Regions from separate parts of the Niveibacterium umoris genome, predicted to be linked through region 2. Evidence: predicted binding sites of a transcription regulator. Region 2 holds the regulator's gene; the other holds the start of a gene.
What was found. The regulator sigma-54, encoded in region 2, starts transcription at its own class of promoters, with help from an activator protein. The targets are predictions, from matches to a motif close to TGGCACGCTTNCTGCTNA.
Positions count from the first base shown of each region.

Region 1: a site for sigma-54 is predicted at 3,332-3,349, ahead of GGR36_RS12530 (TorF family putative porin). Genes of this name have one in related genera too.

Region 1 is NZ_JACIET010000002.1:103,968-109,004, reverse strand. It holds gene GGR36_RS12555 (ABC transporter substrate-binding protein) at 1-858, opposite strand, end outside; gene GGR36_RS12550 (YceI family protein) at 974-1,540, opposite strand; gene GGR36_RS12545 (YceI family protein) at 1,624-2,181, opposite strand; gene GGR36_RS12540 (cytochrome b) at 2,196-2,735, opposite strand; gene GGR36_RS12535 (accessory factor UbiK family protein) at 2,863-3,123, opposite strand; gene GGR36_RS12530 (TorF family putative porin) at 3,393-4,166, shown strand; gene glnK (P-II family nitrogen regulator) at 4,227-4,565, shown strand; gene GGR36_RS12520 (ammonium transporter) at 4,587-5,037, shown strand, end outside.
Region 2 is NZ_JACIET010000002.1:849,736-854,772, forward strand. It holds gene hpf (ribosome hibernation-promoting factor, HPF/YfiA family) at 1-230, opposite strand, end outside; gene GGR36_RS15845 (RNA polymerase factor sigma-54) at 242-1,726, opposite strand; gene lptB (LPS export ABC transporter ATP-binding protein) at 1,745-2,467, opposite strand; gene recX (recombination regulator RecX) at 2,454-2,903, opposite strand; gene recA (recombinase RecA) at 2,924-3,946, opposite strand; gene GGR36_RS15865 (LON peptidase substrate-binding domain-containing protein) at 4,083-4,688, shown strand; gene mutY (A/G-specific adenine glycosylase) at 4,689-5,037, opposite strand, start outside.

The DNA.
Region 1 (5,037 bases), 750 kb from region 2:
GACGTTCAGCCCGGGCTGCTGCACCAGCGTGAGTGCGGGCTCCTTCTCGATCTGTGCGATATCGGCCGGCTTCACCGACGTCGATACATGGCATTCGCCGGTACGCAGCTTGGCGAGCTGCACCGCGGCGTCGGGTACGATCGCGAAGATCAGGTTGTCGAGTTTGGGCTTGCCGCGCCAGTGATCGGCAAAGGCCTTGTAGCGGATCGCCGCATCCTTCTGGTAGCTGACGAACTGGAAGGGCCCGGTGCCGACCGGTTCGCGGTCGAGTTTGTCGGGTGTACCGGCGGCACTCATCTGTGCGGCGTACTCGGCGGACTGGATGCCGAGCATGTCGAAGCTCATGCGGGTCAGGAACGGAGCCTCGGGTGTTTTCAGGCGAAAGCGGATCGTGTTGGCGTCGAGCTTTTCAAGCTTGTCGACGTTTTCGTCCATGCGCAGGTTGTTGAACTGGACATAGGCCAGATTGCCGGCGAGCGTGTGATACGGGTGGCTTTTGTCTGCCTGGCGGTTCCAGGTGAACAGCACATCGTCGGCATTGAAATCGCGTGTCGGTTTGAATGTCGCGCTGCTGTGGAACTTCACGCCGCGGCGCAGGTGGAAGGTGTATGCAAGACCGTCGGGCGAGATCTCCCAGGACTCGGCGAGCGCCGGCTGCAGTTCTGCGGTGCCGGGTTTGAAGTCGAGCAAGGTGTCCGCGACCTGCGCGCCGGCGTCAGCGGTGTTCTGGCCGTTGGCGAAGAGGCGCGTCAGCGACTCCGGGCTGCCTTCGGCGCAATACACCAGGGTCTTTGCGGCATGCGCTACAGCGGGGATCAGCAGGGCGGCAAGCAGGAAGGGGGCGAGCGTGCGTCGCATCGTGGGTCTCGGCGTCGGAACTTTCATCATGGCAGAGGGTACCCGAGCGGTCGAGGCGGGCACCAAAACAAAAAGGGATGCCAGAAGGCATCCCTTGGTTTGGCGACGCCCGCGATTACTGCTGCTTGAGCGATTCGACCGGGATCTTGATCGTGACTTCGTCCGAGACGTAAGGCACGTACTTGGTCATGCCCCAGTCGGAACGCTTGATCGTGGTGCTGATGTCCGCGGCACAGGCCTGCACCTTGAGCATCGGATGCGGCAGGCACTTGAAGTTGCTCACCGTCAGCTTGACCGGCTTGGTCACGCCCAGCAGCGTCAGCGTGCCGTCGGCAGCGACAACCTTGTCGCCGTCGAAGGTCAGCGCGTCGGCCTTGAAGGTCATGGTCGGGAATTTGGCGGCATTGAAGAAGTCTTCCGACTTCAGGTGCTCGTTCCACTTCTCGAAGCCCATGTTGATCGAACCGGTCTCGATCACCGCCTCGACGCTGCCCTTCTTCGCGGCGAAGTCGATCACGGCTTTGCCGGTGGTCTTGTCGAAGCGGCCGCGCTGGGTCGACAGGCCGAAGTGGTTGATTTCGAAGCTGGGCCAGGTGTGGGTCGCGTCGAAGTTGTAGGTGTCGGCGGCGACGACGGCGCCGGATAGGGTGGCGATCGCAGCGGCGATGAGCAGCTTTTTCATGGTGTGATGTCCTCTGTCAGAGCGGGTGGTGCGGGTTGGGTGCGGACGGGTTCGACCGTCCAGCTGAAAACGTGTGGCAGGGTTCATTTGCGCGCAGCGGCGATGAGGTGGAACTTGATCAGCACCTCGTCGGCCACGGTCGAGGTGTCGCCCCAGGGGCCCTCGCCGACACCGAACTGCAGCCGCTTGATCGTGAAGGCGCCATCAAACACGCCGTTGCTGCCCTCGGCCTTGTAGGTAAAAGGCGCGGTCACGGTTTGCGTGCGCCCCTTGATGGTCAGCGGGCCGCTCACTTCGAACTTGTTGCCGCCCAGCGCCTTGACCGCGGTCGACTTGAACACGGCGGTCGGGAACTGCTTGACGTTGAACCAGTCCTTGCCCACGACTTCGTCGTTGGCTTCCTTGCTGCCTGCATCGATGCTCGCGAGCTCCAGCTCAAAGCCTGCGCTGGCTTTCTGAACCGCGGCCGGGTCAAAGTTCAGCGTGACCTTGAAGCGGTTGAACTTGCCGTCGACCGGCACGCCCATCTGCTTGGTGGTGAAGCTGAGCGCGCTCTTCGCGGTGTCCGGCGTGCCGTACTCGACGGCGGCGACAGGCAAGGCGAGGGCTGCGGCCGCGAGGGCCGGGATCAGTCTTTTCATGTCAGGGGCTCCGGTTACTTCAGGAAGGGCAGCATGCGGGCGAGGATGCCGTCGCGTGCCACAAGGTGATGCTTGATGGCCGCCGCAGCGTGGGCAATGACGATGGCGGCCATCAGCCACGCGAGCAACTCGTGTGCGCCCTCGAAGAACTCGGCGAGTTGCTCGTTCTTGCCGATCAGGTCGGGCAAGGGCAGCACGCCGAACCACACCACCGGGAAGCCCTTGGCAGAACTCATCAGCCAACCGGCCATGGGAACCGCGATCATCAGCAGGTAGAGCAGGTGATGCGCGCCGTGCGCGGCGAGTTTCTCGATTCGGCTCATCGAGTCCGGCAGCGCCGGCGGGCGATGCGTGCTGCGCCACAGGATGCGCACCAGAGTCAGCGCAAGCACGGTGATGCCCGCCCATTTGTGCCAGCTGATGATCTTGAGTTTTTGCGGGGACAGCGGCAGGTCGACCATGTAGAGGCCGACCGGGAAGGCGATGAAGATCAGCAGTGCGATCACCCAGTGCAGGGCAATCGCGGTGCGGGTGTAGCGGGCGGCGTCAGTCATGGTCCGGTCTCTGTGCTGGATGGGTCGTGTTCCGCATTCGTTCGATGCGGTTCAGCGTTCATTGCATGCTAGAGACTCGGACTCACCTCTTCCAGCGAAAGTTTCTCGTGTAAAAAGTGAATCTGGTTCACTTTTCGTTGGTGCCCGACTTCGCGGCGAGGGCCGCCTCCAGTTCAGCGATGCGGGCCTCCAGGCGGACCAGTTGTTCGCGCGCGCGGGCGAGCACCTCGCGCTGTACGTCGAATTCCTCGCGCGTCACCAGATCCAGCTTGCCGAGCATCGAAGCGAACGCGGCCTTGGCATTGCGTTCGATGTCCTTGGCCGGGCTGTTCTCCAGCAACTCGGCCATCTTCTTCTGGATTTCGTCGACGAACTTGGGCGGCTCCATGGTGGCTCTCCATAAGGGATTCAAAGGTCTCGACCCAGTTTAGCACGCAGGTTTTGATGCACCGGGACAGTGCGGCAGCCCGCTTTCCAGCGAAATGCACCAAGTTGGCGCGCGGGCCCGTCAAATGCGGAGCAAAACAGTGCGGCCGGTGCGCCGGGTCGGTGTGCTCGCCATGCTCCATAAGCCTTTCCGCCAAATCGTGGGGCAGTGGCACGGATTCTGCATTAGGGGTCTCGCAACGTAATTCTCATCCCACGACGGAGATTGATATGCGCAAGACCCTGATCGCTACCGCACTGCTCGCCAGCTTCGCCGCGTCCGCTCCGGCCATGGCCGAAGAGGCCAAGGCACCGTACACGCTGACCGGCAACTTCACGTTGGCCTCCGAATACCTTTACCGCGGCATCGCGCAGACCAATCACAAGCCGGCCATCCAGGGCGGCGTCGACTTTGCCCACGAGAGCGGCATCTACCTTGGCACCTGGGGCTCGAACATCAGCTGGCTGTCGGACGCCAATGGCGGTGCGGTCAGCGCCCCGATCGAACTGGACTTCTACGGCGGCTACAAGGGCGCCGCAGGTGACTTCGGCTACGACGTCGGCCTGCTGCAGTACTACTACCCGGGCACCTACCCGGATGGCTATACCAGCCCGAACACCCTCGAAGGCTATGTGGCTGGCAGCTACAAGTGGATCACCCTGAAGGGTTCCTACTCGTTCACCAACCTGTTCGGCACCAAGACCCCGTCCGGCGAGAAGACCAACGGCAGCTACTACCTCGACGCAACCGCGACCTTCCCGGTTGCCGAGGGCATCAACCTGATTGGCCACGTTGGCTACCAGAACGTCAAGGGCTTCGATGACGCGTCCTACACCGACTACAAGCTCGGTGGCACCGCCGACGCGCTGGGCCTGACCTTCGGCCTGTTCTACAGCGGTACCAACGCCAAGGGCGATGCCGGTCAGTTCTATCGCAGCCCGGCGCCGTTCGACAAGGATCTGGGCGCTGGCCGCGTGCTGCTGACCGTCGGCAAGACCCTTTAATCGCTGCACCGCACGCGGCGTCGTTTCCCGGCGGCGCCGCGCCCCACCCAAGGAGCCAACATGAAATTCGTTACCGCCATCATCAAGCCGTTCAAGCTTGACGAGGTGCGCGAGGCCCTCAGCGCGATCGGCGTGCAGGGCATCACCGTTACCGAGGTCAAGGGTTTCGGCCGTCAGAAGGGCCACACCGAGCTGTATCGCGGCGCGGAATACGTGGTCGACTTCCTGCCCAAGGTGAAAATCGAAATCGCGATTGCCGACGACCTGCTCGACCAGGTCATCGAAGCGGTCGAGAAGGCTGCCAGCACCGGCAAGATCGGCGACGGCAAGATCTTCGTCTTCGACCTCGAACAGGCGATCCGCATCCGCACCGGCGAAACCGGCGCTGAAGCGCTCTAAGGCACACAGGAGAACCCGACAATGAAAAAGATGCTTGCGATCCTGCTGACCGCGCTGTCTCTCAGCGCCGCAGGGGCAGCCTGGGCGGACGACAAGGCCGCCGAAACCGCCGCACCGGCCGCCACGGCCGAGGCCTCCGCACCTGCGGCTGATGCGTCGGCACCTGCTGCCGCCCCGGCTGCGGCTGCAACCGCCGCACCCGCCGCTGCCGCGGATCAGTCCGCACCGGCTCCGGCCGCCACCCCCGCCCCGAACAAGGGCGATACCTCCTGGATGATCGTTGCCACGCTGCTGGTGACGCTGATGACGATCCCGGGTCTTGCGCTGTTCTATGGCGGTCTGGTCCGCTCGAAGAACATGCTGTCGATCCTGATGCAGGTCTTCGTGATCTTCTCGCTCTGCGTCGTGCTGTGGACGGTCTACGGCTACTCGGTGGCATTCACCGAGGGCAATGCCTTCTTCGGCGGCTTCG
Region 2 (5,037 bases):
ATGGCATCAATTGCGGCGTAGAGATCTTCGTCGATGCTTTCGACAAAAATGTCCTTCCCGCGTACATGCACCGTCACCTCCGCCTTTTGTTTGAGCTTTTCCACCGACAGGATCACGTTGACGCTGGTGACATGGTCGAAGTGGCGAATCACGCGATCCAGTTTCGAGGTTACGTAGTCGCGCAGGGCGGCGGTAACTTCGAGATGATGTCCGGTGATGTTCAGGTTCATGATCACTCCTCTTAGATCATCTTGCGCTGGCTGACCGGCGGGATGTTGAGCGACTCGCGGTACTTTGCGATGGTGCGTCGCGCAACGACAATCCCCTGCTGGCCGAGAAGTTCGGCAATCCGGGCGTCGGATAGCGGTTTTTTGCGATCCTCTGCCGCAACCAGCTGGCGAATCAGCGCACGAATCGCCGTAGCTGAACACGCGCCGCCAGAATCTGTGGCGACGTGGCTGCCGAAAAAGTATTTCAGTTCAAGAATGCCACGTGGCGTGGCCATGTACTTCTGCGTCGTGACCCGCGAAATCGTCGATTCGTGCAAATCGAGCTGCTCGGCGATCTCGCGCAAGGTCAGCGGCCGCATGGCCACGTCCCCATAATCGAAGAACTGCCGCTGGCGGTCAACGATCGCCTGCGAAACCCGCAGGATCGTGTCGAAGCGTTGCTGTACGTTCTTGATCATCCAGCGCGCCTCCTGCAACTGGCCGGCCAGCGAACCGGCCGAGCCGCGGTGCTGCTGCAGGATACCGGCGTAGAGCTGGTTGATCCGCAGCTTGGGCATCGCGTCCGGATTCAGTGTCGCACTCCAGTGGCCGCGCACCTTGCGCACGATCACATCCGGGATCACGTAACGGGTTTCGAGCGCGGCAAATTTCGCGCCCGGGCGCGGGTCAAGGCTGCAAACCAGTTGATGCGCCTCGCGCAGGGTCTCTTCGTTGCAACCGAGCTGGCGCTTCAGGCGTACGAAATCGCGCGCCGCAAGCAACTCAAGGTGATGTTCGACGATCGTGATCGCCGCGTCGCGTGCAGCGCTGGCGGGCAAGAGCCGCAGCTGCAGCTTCAGGCATTCTCCCGGCGAGCGCGCGCCGACCCCCGGCGGGTCGAGGTTCTGCAGATGTGCCAGCGCAATCTGCAGTTCCTCGATCTCGACTTCCGATTCGGTCGGCAGCAGTTCCATCAGCTCGTCGAGCGGCTGGGTCAGGTAGCCGTCGTCGTCAAGCGCTTCGATCATGAAACGCAGCAGTGCGCGATCGCGCTCCGACAGCAACATCAGGGCGATCTGGCCGTCCAGATGATCGCGCAGGCTGGTCTGGGCCGCGCGGAACTCCTGAAAGTCGGTTTCCTCGTCGTCGTCGCGGTTGCCGCTGCCACTGCCACCGCCACCGCCCTCGCCCGACCATTCGGCGCTGCCTTCATCGTAGCTGCCACCCTCCTCGAAACTCGGTTCGGGCGGTTCGGCGGGGGCGTCGGAGAAATCGGTGTCGCCACCCTCGGCCGGGGCATCGCCTTGTTCGCCGCTGCTGGGCGCCGCGGCGGACTGGCCCCAGGCTTCGGGGTCCGATTCGGAGTCTTCGCGTTCGAGCAGCGGGTTTTCGAGCAACATGCGCTCGATCTCGCTGTTGAGCTCCAGCGTCGATAGCTGCAGGAGCTTGATCGACTGCTGCAGCTGCGGGGTCAGCGCGAGCTGCTGGGAGATGCGGAGCTGGAGCGAAGGTTTCATCGTCGGCTAGGGGGGGGATCAGAGGCGGAAATGCTCACCCAGATAGACCTGGCGAACCTTGTCGTTCTGCACGATCTCCGCCGGGCGGCCGGAGGCAAGCACGACGCCGTCGGTGATGATGTAGGCGCGATCACAGATGCCCAGCGTCTCGCGGACGTTGTGGTCGGTGATCAGCACGCCGATGTTGCGTTCCTTCAGGAAGCGGATGATCTTCTGGATGTCGATCACCGCGATCGGGTCAACGCCGGCAAAGGGTTCATCGAGCAGGATCACCTGCGGATCGGTGGCGAGCGCACGGGCAATCTCGACCCGGCGCCGCTCGCCGCCCGACAGCGACAGTGCGGTGGCGTCCCGCAGGTGGGTGATGCCCAGTTCTGCGAGCAGTTCGTTGAGACGCTCGGCCTGCTTGTCCTTGGGGCGCTTCTGCAGTTCCAGTACCGCGAGGATGTTCTCCGCGACGGTGAGCTTGCGGAACACCGAGTTTTCCTGCGGCAGGTAGGAAAGTCCAAGTTTCGCGCGCCGGTGAATCGGCAGATGGGTGATGTCCTTGTCGTCGAGGATGATCTGGCCGCCGTCTGCGCGTACCAGGCCGACGATCATGTAGAAGCAGGTGGTCTTGCCGGCGCCGTTGGGGCCGAGCAGGCCGACGACCTCGCCGCTGCCGACCTCGAAGCCGACATCGCGCACCACGGTGCGCGCCTTGTAGCGTTTGGACAGACCGCCAACCTTAAGCAGACTCATCGAACGGTTCTTTCAGTACTTTCCTGACGACCTCCGCGGCAAACCCGCGGGCGGTCAGAAATCGCGCCTGTCGCGCCCAGTCCTTCGCGTCGGCCGGCAACTGCCCGAATTTGCGCGCCCAAACGGCGCGGGCGCGCGCCAGCTCCGGTTCGCCGAGTTCGCTGGCGAGTGCGGCATCGATCGTTTCCGGATCGACCCCGCGCTGCGCCAGTTCATGCTGGATGCGGCGCCCGCCCAGCCGCTCGGCGCGGCTGCGCACATAGCTCTCGGCAAAACGGGCGTCCGACTGCAGGCCCAGCTCGCCCATCCGGTCCAGTACCGCTTCGACCGCATCCGGCTCGCCATGCGCCGCCAGCTTGCGCGCCAACTCAGCCCGGCTGTGTTCGCGCTGAGCCAGGCTGCGCAACGCGCGCGCCTTGAGTTCGTCGCGGCTCATGGCAGCCGGCTCGGCTGGCATCAGGCGGCCGCGGCTTCCCCGGCCGGCAGCTCGGGCAGACCCAGCTGGACGCGGATCTTGTTCTCGATCTCGCGTGCAATCGCCGGGTTCGCGCGCAGGAACTCGCGCGCGTTGTCCTTGCCCTGGCCGATCTTCTCGCCGTTGTAGGCGTACCACGCGCCGGACTTGTCGACAAAGCGCTGTTCCACGCCCATGTCGATGATCTCGCCTTCGCGCGAAATGCCTTCGCCGTAGAGGATGTCGAAGTGTGCTTCCTTGAACGGTGGCGAGACCTTGTTCTTGACGACCTTGACCTTGGTCTCAGAACCGATCACCTCGTCGCCCTTCTTGATCGTGCCGGTGCGGCGGATATCCAGGCGCACCGAGGCGTAGAACTTCAGCGCGTTACCGCCGGTGGTGGTCTCGGGGTTGCCGAACATCACGCCGATCTTCATGCGGATCTGGTTGATGAAGATGACCATGGTGTTGGTGCGCTTGATGTTGCCGGTCAGCTTGCGCAGCGCCTGCGACATCAGGCGGGCCTGCAGGCCGGGCAGTTGGTCGCCCATCTCGCCTTCGATTTCCGCCTTCGGCGTGAGCGCCGCGACCGAGTCGATGACGACGATATCCACACCGCCGGAGCGCACCAGCATGTCGGCGATTTCCAGAGCCTGTTCGCCCGTGTCCGGCTGCGAGATCAGCAGGTCGCCAACATTGACGCCCAGCTTCTGTGCGTAAGTCACGTCGAGGGCGTGTTCGGCGTCGATGAACGCAGCGACGCCGCCCATCTTCTGCATTTCGGCAATCGCCTGCAGGGTCAGCGTGGTTTTGCCGGAGGATTCCGGGCCGTAGATTTCGATCACGCGGCCGCGCGGCAGGCCACCGATGCCCAGCGCGATGTCGAGACCGAGCGAACCGGTCGATACCGCCTGGATGTCGGACTCCACCTCGCCGTCGCCCAGACGCATGATGGAACCCTTGCCGAACTGCTTCTCGATCTGAGCCAGCGCGGCCTGAAGTGCTTTTGCCTTGTTGTCGTCCATGGGGTATTCCTCGATTCGATGGCGAAGATTATGGCACAGAGATTGCGTGCTTCTTGATGAGGGCTGCCTGCCAAACCGTGGCACACTTCCTCCCCTTCTCCGGGCGTCGACGTCCGGCCCAGCCCGAGTGCCCCTCATGTCCGAACTGCCCGCTGATCTCCCCCTGTTTCCCCTGCACACCGTGCTGGTCCCCGAGGCGCGTCAGCCGCTCAAGGTGTTCGAGCCGCGCTACATGGACATGATCAAGGCCTGCATCAAGGATGGCTCGGCCTTCGGCGTGTGCCTGATCGAAGAGGGGCAGGAGGTCGGGCCGCCAGCGGTGCCCGCCAAGGTCGGCACAAGCGCCCGCGTTGTCGAGTGGGATATGGAGCAGCTCGGCATCCTGAAGATCGTTGTTGCGGGCGAACGCCGCTTCCGCGTCGCTCATGTCGCGACACAGCCGGACGGTCTGTTGCGGGCGGTGGTCGAATGGTTGCCGGAGGCGGCACCGATCGCGCCCGATGCAGCCCTCGAAGACACCCTGCCGCTGCTGCAGGCGGTGGTGGCGGACGCCGGACTCAAGGCGATTCCCGAGCCGCACCGTTTCGACGACGCGAACTGGGTCGGCTACCGCTACACCGAGATCCTGCCGATTCCGGTCAAGGCCAAGCAGAAGCTGCTCGAACTGGACGACCCGATGATGCGGCTGACGATCATCCAGCAGTTCCTCGTGCAGCGCGGATTGCTCACGCGCGACACCTGATCAGGCCGCGGTATCGAGGCTGTCGAGCAGGCGCCGGATCGGCGCCGGCAGGCCCAGGGTGTCCCACTCGGCGGCGCTCGCCCAGCGCCAGCGCGGGTCGTGCAGCGTGCGTGACTTGACCCGAAGTGATTGCGCTTCCAGCGTCAGACGGAAGTGGGTGAAGGCGTGGCGCAGCGGTGGCAGCGCCGATACCGTGCCCTCGGCGACCAGTCCAAGTGTCAGCGCGTAGGACTCGGCATCCACCTCATCGGGAATCTCCGGCAACGCAAACAACCCGCCCCAGATGCCGCGATCCGGCCGCTTGAGCAGCAGTACGCCGGCCTCGCTGCGCGCGATCAGGACGCGGCTC